One region of the Gordonia sp. DT101 genome, then DNA from elsewhere that is predicted to be linked to it. Evidence: predicted binding sites of a transcription regulator. Region 1 holds the regulator's gene; the other holds the start of a gene.
What was found. Region 1 encodes HspR, which represses chaperone genes until heat shock. Its sites were predicted from a motif close to ANNTGAGTNNNNNNNACTCANNT; they were not measured.
Positions count from the first base shown of each region.

Region 1 (6,640 bases):
ATTGGTGGCGACGTTCCCGCCGATCGAGCAGATCTCGAACGACGACGGGTCCGGCGGATACCAGAGACCGTTGGCCGCGGCAGCCGCCTTCACCTCCGAGTTGAACAGTCCCGGCTGTACCACCGCGGTCCGCGTCGCCGTGTCGATGGCAAGCTCGCGCATCTTCTCCGTCGAGATCATCACCGCCCCGTCGACCGCTGTCGAACCGCCGGACAAACTGGTCCCGGCCCCCCGGGTGATGAGCGGGATGCCGTGCTCACCACACCAGCGCACCGCGATCTGCACCTGCTCGGTGGTCGTCGGGCGGATCAGTGCCATCGGCGTCCCGGCCTGCGGATCCTGCGCACGATCCTGCCGATATGCAGCGAGGATGTCGAGGTCGGTGACCACCATGCCGATCGGCAGCGCGGCGACGAGGGAGTCCGTGGCAACCGTTCGGGCGCCTGGACCGGACGAGGCGGGCTCGGTCATTCGGGTCATGTGTCAACCATAGGTCCGACGACGCGGCAGAATGAGCTGGGTGAGCGACTTTACGGTGCTGGGGGCCGGCGACTTGGTGGCCGGCTACACCATCGATGCGCTCCTCGGCAGCGGCAGCAGCGCCGAGGTATACCGTGCACACCGCGATGGTGACACCGATCCGGTCGCACTCAAGGTGCTTCACACCGGGCCCAACGACCGGCAACGGGTTCGCGAACGGTTCGACCGCGAGTTCACCATCGCATCTCGGCTGCAGCACGCCCACATCGTCAAGATGTACGCACGCGGGGAGATGGATCCGCTCCCGGTGGACGACAAGCACACTGCCCCAGGTGTTCTGTGGATGGCGATGGAGTACATCGGCGGGGTGTCGGCCGGCGATCTGATCGCCCATCGCCCCGCCGAGCCCGACATCACGACGATCGCGAAGATCGGCGCGCAGATCGCCGAGGCACTCGATTTCGCCCACGCCCGCGAGGTTCTGCACCGAGATGTCAAGCCCGCCAACATCATGGTTTCAGCACCTTCCGACGATGTCCATGCGGTCCTCACGGATTTCGGTATCGCCCAGTTGCTCGACGACGCCCGGCCGCTTGCGCGTAACGGCCGAGTCCAAGGATCGATCGCCTATGCCTCGCCGGAATTACTCACCGCTCAACGTCTCTCACCGGCGACAGATCAATACGCGTTGGCCGCCAGCCTGTTCGAACTACTGACCGGCGATCCACCCTTCCAGCGAGCGACGGCTTTTGCCATCACTCACGCTCACCTGCACGATCCGGTCCCACCGCTGACCAGAGCTCGCCCCTGGCTGCCCTCGGCGCTCAACTCGGTGTTCACCAAGGCGCTGGCGAAGGACCCTTGCAAGCGGTACGAGTCGTGCAGCGAGTTCACCGACATCGTGAAACGAGCGCTGCGAGATATCCCGGTGCCGGCCGGAGCCCCGCAGCGGCGCTGGCCGTGGCGTCGAACTTTGTAGTAGAAATCCGCGGGTACCGCGGGTTTATGCTACAAAATCGGCGGGCCCTGGTCGATCCCGTAGACCCGCATCGCGTTGTCACGGAAGACCTTCCGCAACACGTAGTCCCCGCCCTGGGGCTCGAGCAGATCGATGAGTGCACCGATCACCATGTCGAGTGCGGTGTTGGGCTTGTCGATCGGGAAGTTTGAGCCGAAGATCAACCGGTCGGGGCCGAAATGTCCGAAGACGTGTTCGACCAGGGGGCCGACCATCTCCGCGAGGGTGCCGCGGCTCCCGATGTTGCCCCACCGCTCCCGGCCGTAGCCCAGGACCGGCAGCCCGAGACCGGACAGCTTGACCACCACGTTGGGACACGCTGCCAGCGTGGTCATCCGCTCCCGCCACAGGCGCAGGATGTCGGCTCGGGCGCCGGCGGTCGCGCCGGTCCGCGCACCGACCGGACCGAACACCCCGACCGGCGTCCCGAGATGGTCGACCACGATGGTCGCCTCCGGATACTCCCGCGCGAGCGTCACCACGTCGTACAGCTGGTGCGAATAGACAAACGCGTCGAACACGAGGCCACGTTCGGCGACCTCGGCGAATCCGCGGAGGAACGACGTCGAGGCGAGAATCCCGTCAGCGTCAGCGCCGTTACGGATCCGTGGATCGGGGTGCCGGGTGGTGATCCAGCGGACCCCACGCAGGCGGTCGGTGAGCGCCGCGTGCTCGTCGAGCAATTCCGCGAACATCTCGGCGCGCGGATCGGCGTGCGCCACGATGGCGCCCAACTCGGGCGACTGGCCGACCCCGAACGGGAGCTTGGTGACGTACCGGGTCTCCTCCACGGCCGAACGCCCCGCCGGAGTGTCGGTCCGGCCAACGGTGCCGTCGCGGCGCCAATGCGACTCCATGTGCACAACCGTCTCGACCCGGACCCCGGCGACGGTGCGGACGGCCGCCGCATCGGCCAGATACTGCAGGGGTTCGTACACCCGGGCCACGGTGCTCGGTGTGAGCACGTACTCGCGGTCGGCCTGCGACACCACCATCGGAAAAATACGATCACCGAAGGCGGGAAGGAAACTGTAGAGCCGCGACAGTCGATTGGCCGCCCAGGGCGTGCTCCGCGGATTCCACTGGTGCAGATGGGCATCGACTATGCCCGGCACCACGCCATCGAGCGAGCTCACATCACTGAGCCTGCCACACACTGCGCGAACCCGACATCGAATGATGGATCATCAGTCCTCGTCGAACGACCGCTAGGGTGATTAGTCTTGGGCGGGAAAATCCGCGGTACCGGTACAGGGAGGTGACCCCACGACGTGCCCAGCCACTCACGGCATACGCTCCATCACCTACGCACGGTGATCGGGCGCGATCCCGATCGATTCTCCGCAAACGTCTACACCAGGATGTTTGCCATCGATCCCGACCTCCGCGAGCTCTTTCCTGCGGTGATGGCGGGACAGCGGGATGCGTTCTATCACGTCATCGACCACGTCCTCGACGTGGTGCCACGCGAGGACGGACACGACGAACTGATCGAGTTCCTTGCACAACTCGGTCGGGACCATCGCAAGTTCGGCGTGCGGCCCGAGCATTACGGCATCATCTATCAGGCTTTGATCGCCGAGTTCGCATCGGTGCTCGGCGACTACTGGGACGACGAATCCGCGCAGACCGTGACGCAGGCGATGATGCTGACCACGGGTGTCATGCGTGGTGCGGCCGAGACGGCCCCGCATCCCGCGTTGTGGTCGGCCGAGGTGGTGGAGAAGTTCCGGATCACCCGTGACCTGGCGGTGGTTCGCCTGATCACCAAGGCACCGTTGCGCTTCGTCGTCGGGCAGTACCTGGAGGTGCAGATCCCGCAGCGACCTCGGATGTGGCGGAACCTGTCCCCTGCCATTCCGCCGAACCCCGCCGGTGAACTGGAATTCCATGTGCGCGCGGTGGCCGGTGGAACGGTCAGTTCTGCGATCGTCGGGGAGACCCGGAGCGGTGACACCTGGTATTTCGCGCAAGGCCACGGAACTTTACATGTCGAGCGTGATCAAAAGGTGCTCATGGTGGCGGGCGGCACCGGTCTCGCGCCGCTGCGGGCGCTGCTCATCGAGATGTCGAAGCGAGCGGACTCGCCGCCGACGCACATCTTCTACGGGATGCGTCATCCCGGTGAGCACTACGACCTTGCCGTGCTGCGCCGCATCGCCGGCACCAATCCGTGGCTGACCGTCACCGCCGTGTCGGAGGAGACCAGCGACCCGTGGTGGATCACCTCGACGGCGACGCCGGAAGCCCTCGGCATCGAGCACATCATCGGCACGCTGGGAGATGCGGTGGCCCAGACCGGTCCCTGGGATGACCGTCAGGTCCTCATCGCGGGTTCAGCCCAGATGATCGAGGCGACGCGGCGGCGGCTGCTGATCGCGGGCGTCCCGGCGAGCCGGATTCAACACGATCCGGTGACCTGAGCGCGGTCATCCGCGCCGCCGACCCGGGTCCGTTCACCGGCTGGGCTTGTCCTTCGTGTGCTTCGAAGCCCGTGGCGCCCACTTGTTCGCGGAGGCCTCGCCACCACCGCCGAACCTGGTCTCGGTCGTGGTCTCGGTCTCGGTCTCCGTCTCGGTGACCGTGGCCGGGTCCGACGCCGACTCCGTCTCGGTGGTCGTTTTGGTGACCGTCTCCCGATCCCGGGTCACCGTCGAGGTCTCGACGGCGGTCTGGGTCTCCGTGGTCGGCTGCGCCGTCGAGGTGACGGTGATGGTCGAGGGCGCAGCAGTCACCGTCGTCGTGGTCGGCGCCTTCTCCTCGGTTGCGTCGACGCCCGCGAAGACCGCCGACGCTGCGATCGCACCGAGCACCAGGGCACCGGCCATCGCTGCGCCGATCAGCCACCAACGGCGATTCGACGAACCGCGCGGCACCGCTCCGGGCCGCAACGCCAGGATCGCAGCGCCCACCGCGGAGGACAAGGCCGGCTGGTCGGCAGCGGCCACCGGGCGAGCCAATGCGTAACCCAATGCAGCTACCGCACCGGGCACGTCGGCGCCCGGTCCGGTGCACAGCACCGACGTCACCGACGATCCGCCGGGCGCCGCGATCACGGCCTCTGCGACCGAGGTGGCGTGTGCCGGATCGGTCACGGGTCCTGGCGAACCGTAGGCGAACTCCGCGGTCCCGAGCACCTCGCCGGTCGCCGAGTCCAGCGTCACCACGGACGAGCCCGGCGACGGGACGGCGGTCCGATCCAGATCGACGACGGCGATGATGCCGCGGACGCCGGCTGCGCCCCGCGCAACCTCGGCGAGCGCGGCGGGCATGTCGGTGACCGCGACCTTCTCGTACCAACCCGGACGTGACGTCCCGGGCGAGAGGTTCGCCTGCAGATAGCTCTGGGTGGCCGGTCGCGCACACGCGATGCCGATCCGGTCGATGTCGTACGGCACGGAGTCGACCAGCTCATGGATGGCGGTCTGCGCGCTCTGCGCCGAAGGGTCGGAGAGATCGACCAGATTGCTCGCGACGATCTCGCCGTCGGCACCGCGCACGACCGAGACGATCTGGTCTTCGATGACGGAGATGCCGAGCACCGAGCCGGCCGAGATCGAGCTGCCCTGGGTGCGGGTGCTCTGCGTCTCGGCCATGGTCCTGTCCTGTCTCCGGCGACGTTGTCGGGAGTCAGGGTAGCGGGTGGTTCCCGACGGCGATCAGTCGGCTTTGCGCTTGCGACGCGGCTGCCATACCACCAGTGCGCTGGTGCGCGGGACCGGCACGAGCTCGCCGCTGCGGCGGTGCGGAATGTTGTCCACCTCGGTCTGGAGTTCGCGCACCCGCTGTTGCAGAGCGTCGACCTGATTGCTCAGATCGATGATCCGCTTGATTCCTGCGAGGTTGACGCCCTCCTCCTGGGAGAGCCGTTGGATCTCGCGGAGCAAGTCGACGTCGCGCGCCGAGTACCGCCGCCCGCCGCCGCTGGTGCGCTGGGGTGTGACGAGACCGAGCCGGTCGTAGGTGCGCAACGTCTGAGCGTGCATGCCGGCGAGTTCGGCGGCAACCGAGATCATGAAGGTCGCGCCGCCCTCACTCTCGAACTTGCCGGCCATCATCATCGCCCCCACCCGGCGCGCGGATCGAAGCCGCCGGCCTTCTCGGCCTCGGCGTAGCGACGCATGGCCTCGGCCGCCGCGTCGTCGAGCTTGGGTGGCACCGCGACCTTCACGGTGACCAGGAGATCGCCTGCCCCACCGGAACGCTTCGGCACGCCTCGACCACGGACGCGGAGTGTGCGGCCGTCGGTCGTGTTGGCCGGGATCTTCACCCCGACCGTCCCGTCGAGTGTCGGCACGGACACCGTGGCGCCCAGGACCAGCTCCGAGATGCTCACGGGCAGTTGGACCTTGAGGTCATTACCGCTTCGGGTGAAGACCTTGTCCGAACGTACATGGACGACGACGTACAGGTCTCCCGACGGCGCGCCGCGAGGACCCGCCTCGCCTTGGCCCGCGAGCCGAATACGCTGTCCGTCTTCCACGCCCGCGGGAATGCGGACGTTGATGGTCCGCGCACGAACCCTCACGCCGGAGCCGTCGCAGTCGGTGCAGGGGTCGTCGATACGTGATCCGGTGCCCTGGCAATCCTGGCAGGGTTCGCTGAATCCGAACGCTCCCTGATTACGGCTGACGAATCCGGAACCGTTGCAGTTCGGGCAGACTCGTGGGCTCGTGCCGGGCTTTGCCCCGCTGCCGTGACACGTGGTGCACGGCGCCGGGCTGGTCACCCGGAGCGGGACCGTGGTGCCCTGCGCGGCATCCTTGAAGGTCAGCGTGGTCTCGGTCTCGAGGTCGTTGCCACGCTTGGGACGCGTCGCCGTCGACGACCGCGGCCCGCGATTGAACAGTCCCTCGAAGAGGTCGCCGAATCCGCCTGCCGAGTCGGCCGTACCGCCGCCGTTGCCGAACAGGTCGCCGATGTTGAAGTCGGCGCCACCCGTCGTCGTCGTATAGGTTGTGCCGCCGCCCGGGAAGCCGCCGGGAAAGCCGTTGCCGCCGCCACGGAATCGCCCACCGGCGAACATCGCGCGGGTCTCGTCGTACTCTTTGCGCTTCTCGGCGTCGGACAGCACGCTGTGGGCTTCGGACACCCGCTTGAAGCGCTCCTCGGCCGCCGTGTCACCCGGGTTCGCATCCGGGT
Region 1 is NZ_JBNCLX010000002.1:226,653-233,292, reverse strand. Features, by position in the region: gene ACLQ3I_RS07595 (FAD-binding oxidoreductase) at 1-471, opposite strand, end outside; gene ACLQ3I_RS07590 (serine/threonine-protein kinase) at 521-1,459, shown strand; gene ACLQ3I_RS07585 (amidohydrolase family protein) at 1,489-2,634, opposite strand; gene ACLQ3I_RS07580 (FAD-binding oxidoreductase) at 2,770-3,921, shown strand; gene ACLQ3I_RS07575 (hypothetical protein) at 3,955-5,094, opposite strand; gene ACLQ3I_RS07570 (heat shock protein transcriptional repressor HspR) at 5,158-5,553, opposite strand; gene dnaJ (molecular chaperone DnaJ) at 5,556-6,640, opposite strand, start outside.

Region 2 (6,640 bases), 120 kb from region 1:
CATGTTCCTGGTGACCGGCCCGGAATTGGTTCGGGAGGCATGCCTCAGCGGCATCGTCGGCGGGCTGCCGCGTCAGAACGCACGCACGCTCGAGGAGTTCGACTCCTGGCTGCGAACCATTCGCGAGGGGATCGACGAACGGCTGTCCGAGGACTCCGACGCGCGCGTCGGTCCCATCGCGGTCAACCTCGCGGCGCGGATGGATGACGCCGAGCTGGCGGAGAATCTCGAGGTTTGTCGGCGTCATGGTGTGGAGATCATCGTGAGCGCGATCGGTAATCCCGCGAGAATTGCTGAACGCGTACATGATTGGGGTGGCATCGTCTACCACGACGTCACCTCGTTCTACCACGCCGAGCGCGCGATCAAGGGCGGGGTGGACGGTCTTGTCGCGATCGGTGCAGGTGGCGGTGGCCACTCGGGGACCGTCAGCCATCTGGTTCTCGTGCCGCGGCTGCGACAGATGTTCGACGGTGTCATCGTCATGGCCGGAGCGGTCGGCCACGGCGCGGCGATCCGCGCGGCCGAGGTTCTGGGTGCCGATCTGGCCTACATCGGCACCCGATTCATCGCCTCGCAGGAGTCACTCGCAACCGACCGGTACAAGGAACTGCTGATGTCTGATTCGGCCACCGACCTGCGATACACGAACGGGATCTCGGGGGTCCCCGCGAATTGGATGGCTACTTCCCTCGCAGACGTCGGATTGGACCCCGATTGTCTGCCCGAACCGTCGGGGACGCTGAACAGTGACCACCTGCCGGCGGACATCACTCCGTGGCGCGACATCTGGAGCGCCGGGCAGAGCATCGAGTTCATCGACGGCATCCCCACCGTCGGCGAGATCGTCCAGCAACTGCGGTCCGAGTATGCCGATGCATGCCGCCGCCCGCAGATCGACCAGGATTGAAGGAGAGCCCATGACACAAGCGGATACACAGGTCACTGCAACCAATGCCGGCGGCGAGACTGTGCTCGATGCATTCATCGTAGGTTGCGGGGTGTCGGGCATCGAAGCGCTTCACCGGCTCCGGTCGGCGGGTTTCGACGCGATCGCGGTCGACGCCGCAGACGGTGTAGGGGGCACGTGGCACTGGAATCGCTATCCTGGCGCGCGGCTCGATTCCGAGAGCTACAGCTACGGATATTTCTTCTCCGAGGAGCTCCGGAACGGTTGGGACTGGTCGGAGCACTTCTGCGGCCAGCCCGAGAATGAGCGCTACTTCAACTATGTCGTCGACGCGCTCGACCTGCGCCCGTTCATGAAACTCGGTACTGCCGTCACCTCCGCGCATTGGGATCCCGACGGCGGTACCTGGCTGGTCACGACCGCCGACGGCGACCGTTACCGCACCCGATTCCTCATCACGGGTATCGGCATCCTCTCAGACCCCAAGTATCCCAACATCCCTGGTCGGGAACGGTTCTCGGGTGCGGTGGCGCACACCGCCCGGTGGCCGAAAGGAGGTCTCGACCTCAAGGACAAGCGGGTGGCCGTCATCGGAACCGGGTCGAGCGGGGTGCAAACCATCGCCGCCATCGGGCCGATCGTCGGCTCACTGACGGTCTTTCAGCGCAGCCCGAACTGGTGTCCGCCCTTGAACAACGAGCCGATCACCCCGCTGGAGATGGCTGAGATCAAGGGGCAATACGAGGCGATCTGGACCAAGACACGAACCACCCGCGGCGGCTTCATTCACGGTCCGATCACCGCTTCGGCACTTTCCTTCAGTCCGGAGGAACGGCGACATTGGTACGAAACACTTTATGGCCGAAGAGGGTTCGCCCGCCTGTACACCAATTTCATCGAGGTGATCCGGACGAAGGAGCTGAACGCGGAGTTCTCGGAGTTCCTCGCGGAGAAGATTCGTGCGCGTGTCGAGGATCCTGAAGTGGCGAAGAAGCTGATCCCCGTCGACCACGGCTTCGGGCAGCGGAGACCGCCCTACGAGACCGGTTACTACGAGGTCTACAACCAGCCGAATGTCGAACTCGTGGACACCACCGAGACTCCGCTGGCAGAAATCACCGAGAACGGGATTCGCACCACCGAAAGGGAATTCGAGTTCGACGTCATCATCTACGCAACGGGGTTCAACTCGGTGACCGGCGCTTTCGAGCGGATTGACATCCGCGGTCGCGACGGGGCATCACTCGGCGACTCCTGGCGACAGGGGCCGAATACTGTGGCCGGTCTGGGGACTTACGGATTCCCCAATCTCTTGATGCTCGGAGGGCCACAGGCCATGGGCGGCAACATTCCCCGCTGTATCGAGCATCAGGCACTGTTCCTCGACTCGCTGATGCGACACATGCGCGACAACGGCCTCAGCCGGATCGAGCCGACGCAGGCCGCGTGCGACGAATGGACTGCGCACGTGGCGGAGGTGGTCAGTATGACGCTCTACGCGGAGACCAAGTCGGGATGGTTCTGGAACGCGGTCGAAGGGGCGACCGGTCATTCATTCGGGATCTATCCGGCCGGTGTGGTCGAGTACGGCAGGCGCTTGCGTGAGATCGAGGCCAACGGATACCAGGGTTTTGTACTGTCATGACCGAGGGGGACAATGATGAGGGCAGAACGATGACATCGGAAGCGGACGCCCGACCGTCGCCGAAGCAGGAAGGGCGCCTGTCCGATCCGGCGATGGATCTCTCCACTGACAGTCGGATGAACCCTGATCTGCTCGCGACGCTGAAGCGCTTCGGGTTCGCCGCGAACAGTGGACCGTCGACGGTGGATCGCACCAGTTCGCATGCCGACCGGCTGGCCGTGGTGGCCACCACTGAGCAGGGCTTCGAGACCTTCTACGCCGCATTGAACGAGACGCCTTCTTGCGGTCCCGCCGTCGAGCGGACCACCGGGGAGGTTCGAGGTGTCGACGGCAACGACATCGCCCTCAACATCTTTCGACCTTCCGGGACCACCGGGCCGCTGCCGGCGGTGATCTACCTGCACGGTGGCGGCATGACGATGCTCGCTGTCGACGGCCCCGTTCACAACGGCTGGTGCATGGCGCTCGCCGGTGCCGGGCTGGTGGTGGTCGCCGTGGACTTCCGCAATGCCGGCGGTGTCGGCGGTCCTCACCCGTTCCCCGCCGGACTGAACGACTGCCTCAGCGCACTCGGCTGGGTGCATGCCGAGCGGGAGCGGTTGGGCGTCTCGACGATCGTTCTCCAGGGCGAGTCGGGTGGTGGAAATCTCGCGCTGGCAACGGCGTTGAAAGCGGCCCGCGACGGGACGATCGGCATGGTCGACGGTGTCTACGCCATGGTGCCGTTCATCAGCGGTGGCTATGCGTGGAGCGACGAACGAAAGCTGCGGGAGTTGCCGTCGATGATCGAGAACGACGGGTACTTCGCCTCGTGCTCGAGACTCGATGTCCTTGCGGCCACCTACGACCCGGACTTCGGAAACGCCGACAATCCGCAGTGCTGGCCATACTTCGCCAGTGTCGACGACCTTCGCGGACTGCCGCCTCACGTCATCTCCGTGAACGAACTCGACCCGCTCCGCGATGAAGGCAGAGCCTATTTCCGGAAGCTTGTTCAGGCAGGCGTCGTCGCCCATGGACGTGTGAACCTGGGCCTCACCCATGCTGCCGAGACCATCTTCCCGACGTCGGTCCGCGAGGCGCATGACGCGACCATTGCCGACATCAAACGGTTCGCGGACAGTCTGTGAAGCCCTCGGCACATCTGTCGGCCACGGCATTGTCATAGGACGAACCGACGGGTGATCAGACGAACCGGCGGTCCCGACCGTCGATTCGTCTACCGCCTGTGCCGCCAGTCCGAGCGGAAAATCGACGATGTGTCGACCAGAGTTGAGCGGAATACACTCAACTCTGCTGGCGTTCTCTCTCCCGTATGGCTCATACTTGAGCCTATTGGACTAAAGAGAGAAAGGTACGCGAGTGGACAGCTTCAACCCGACCACCAAGACACAGGCTGCGCTGAGCACTGCCCTGCAGGCGGCGGCCGCTGCCGGTAATTCCGACGTACGTCCCGCACACATCCTGGTGGCCCTGCTCGATCAGTCCGACGGCATCGCCACACCTCTGCTCAAAGCGGTCGGCGTGGATCCGTCGACCGTTCGTGCGCAGGCCCAGGGGCTGGTGGATCGGGCGCCGACGGTGGCCAGTGCGAGCGCGCACCCGCAACTCTCCCGCGAGTCGATCGCGGCCATCACTGCAGCTCAGCAGCTCGCCGGTGAGCTCAGCGACGAATACGTCTCGACTGAGCACATCCTCGTCGGCCTGGCCACCGGCGACTCCGACACCGCCAAGTTGCTGGCCAACGCGGGCGCGACGCCGCAGGCCTTGCAGGAGGCGTTCGTCGCCGTGCGCGGCAATGCTCGTGTCACCACGCCCGACCCCGAGCAGACCTATCAGGCGCTGGAGAAGTACTCCACCGACCTGACGGCGGCTGCGCGTGAGGGCAAACTCGACCCGGTCATCGGTCGTGACACCGAGATCCGCCGTGTGGTGCAGGTGCTCTCGCGCCGCACCAAGAACAACCCGGTGCTGATCGGTGAGCCCGGCGTCGGCAAGACGGCGATCGTCGAGGGCCTGGCCCAGCGGATCATCGCGGGCGACGTCCCGGAATCGCTACGGAACAAGACGGTCGTCTCCCTCGACATGGGCTCGATGGTGGCCGGCGCCAAGTATCGCGGCGAGTTCGAGGAGCGGCTCAAGGCCGTCCTCGAGGAGATCAAGGGATCGGCCGGTCAGGTCATCACCTTCATCGACGAGTTGCACACCATCGTGGGCGCAGGCGCGACCGGCGACTCCGCGATGGACGCCGGCAACATGATCAAGCCGATGCTCGCCCGCGGTGAGCTGCGGATGGTCGGCGCCACCACGCTGGAGGAGTACCGCCAGTACATCGAGAAGGACGCCGCTCTGGAGCGGCGATTCCAGCAGGTGTACGTGGGGGAGCCGACGGTCGAGGACACCATCGGCATCCTGCGTGGACTCAAGGACCGCTACGAGGTGCACCACGGCGTGCGCATCACCGATTCCGCGCTGGTGGGGGCCGCCACGCTCTCCGACCGCTACATCACCTCGCGGTTCCTGCCCGACAAGGCCATCGACCTCGTCGACGAGGCCGCGTCGCGACTGCGCATGGAGATCGACTCCCGTCCCGTCGAGATCGACGAGGTCGAGCGCATCGTCCGCCGCCTCGAGGTCGAAGAGGTCGCCCTGGAGAAGGAGACCGACGCGGCGTCGAAGGAACGTCTGGAGAAACTGCGCGGCGAACTGGCCGACCAGAAGGAGAAGCTCAACGAGCTCTCGGCACGCTGGCAGTCGGAGAAGACCGCCATCGACGCCGTCCGGGACACCAAGGAGGAACTCGAAAGGCTTCGCGGCGAGGCGGATCGGGCCGAGCGCGACAGCGATCTGGGCCGGGCCGCAGAACTGCGGTACGGCAAGATTCCGAGCCTCGAGAAGGAACTCACGGCGGCGCTGGAGAAGACCGGCACCGACCCCGGCCAGGACGTGATGCTGCAGGAGGAGGTCGGGCCCGACGACGTCGCGCAGGTCGTGTCGGCGTGGACCGGCATCCCCGCCGGCCGCATGCTGGAGGGCGAGACCGCGAAGCTGTTGCGGATGGAAGACGAACTCGGACAACGGGTCATCGGACAGCAGGCGCCCGTGCAGGCAGTCTCCGACGCGGTGCGACGTGCCAGGGCGGGTGTCGCCGATCCGAACCGTCCGTTGGGGTCTTTCCTGTTCCTCGGGCCGACGGGTGTCGGCAAGACCGAGCTCGCGAAGGCGTTGGCGGAGTTCCTGTTCGACGATGAGCGTGCGATGGTCCGGATCGACATGAGTGAGTACGGCGAGAAGCACAGCGTCGCGCGGCTCGTCGGCGCACCTCCCGGCTACGTCGGCTACGAGTCCGGCGGTCAGCTCACCGAGGCGGTGCGGCGACGTCCGTACACGGTGGTGCTGTTCGACGAGGTCGAGAAGGCCCACCCGGACGTCTTCGACGTGCTGCTGCAGGTCCTCGACGAAGGTCGCCTGACCGACGGGCAGGGCCGAACGGTCGACTTCCGCAACACCATCCTCATCCTCACCTCGAACCTCGGTTCGGGTGGCGACAAGGACCAGGTGATGGCGGCGGTCCGCGCAGCCTTCAAGCCGGAGTTCATCAATCGGCTCGACGACGTGGTGATCTTCGACGCGCTGAGCCCGGAAGAGCTCGTGTCCATCGTGGACATCCAGTTGGCGCAGCTCGGTAAGCGGCTGGCACAGCGCCGCCTGGAACTGCAGGTGACGCCGAAGGCCAAGGAGTGGCTGGCCGAGCGTGGCTTCGACCCGCTCTACGGTGCCCGTCCGTTGCGGCGGCTGGTGCAAAAGTCGATCGGCGATCGGCTGGCGAAGGCGTTGCTGGCGGGCGACGTCACCGATGGTGACATCGTGCCGGTGGACGTCGGTGCCGACGGAGAATCGTTGGTGCTCGGCTGATCTGGTGACCGAGATCGTCCCCGAGAGGGCGGCCCGAGGGGTATTCCCCTCGGTACCACCCCTCGGGGACGATTGCTGTCGTCACACGCCGGTCACCCCGTCGATGCTTTCGCGAATTAAGTCGGCGTGGCCGCAATGTCGCGCGTACTCGGCGATCATGTGTGTGTAGA
Region 2 is NZ_JBNCLX010000002.1:341,956-348,595, forward strand. Features, by position in the region: gene ACLQ3I_RS08120 (NAD(P)H-dependent flavin oxidoreductase) at 1-910, shown strand, start outside; gene ACLQ3I_RS08125 (flavin-containing monooxygenase) at 921-2,555, shown strand; gene ACLQ3I_RS08130 (alpha/beta hydrolase fold domain-containing protein) at 2,585-3,685, shown strand; gene clpB (ATP-dependent chaperone ClpB) at 3,918-6,470, shown strand; gene ACLQ3I_RS08140 (DinB family protein) at 6,552-6,640, opposite strand, start outside.
Region 2: clpB (ATP-dependent chaperone ClpB) is a predicted target of HspR. The motif match lies at 3,826-3,848, and genes of this name have one in related genera.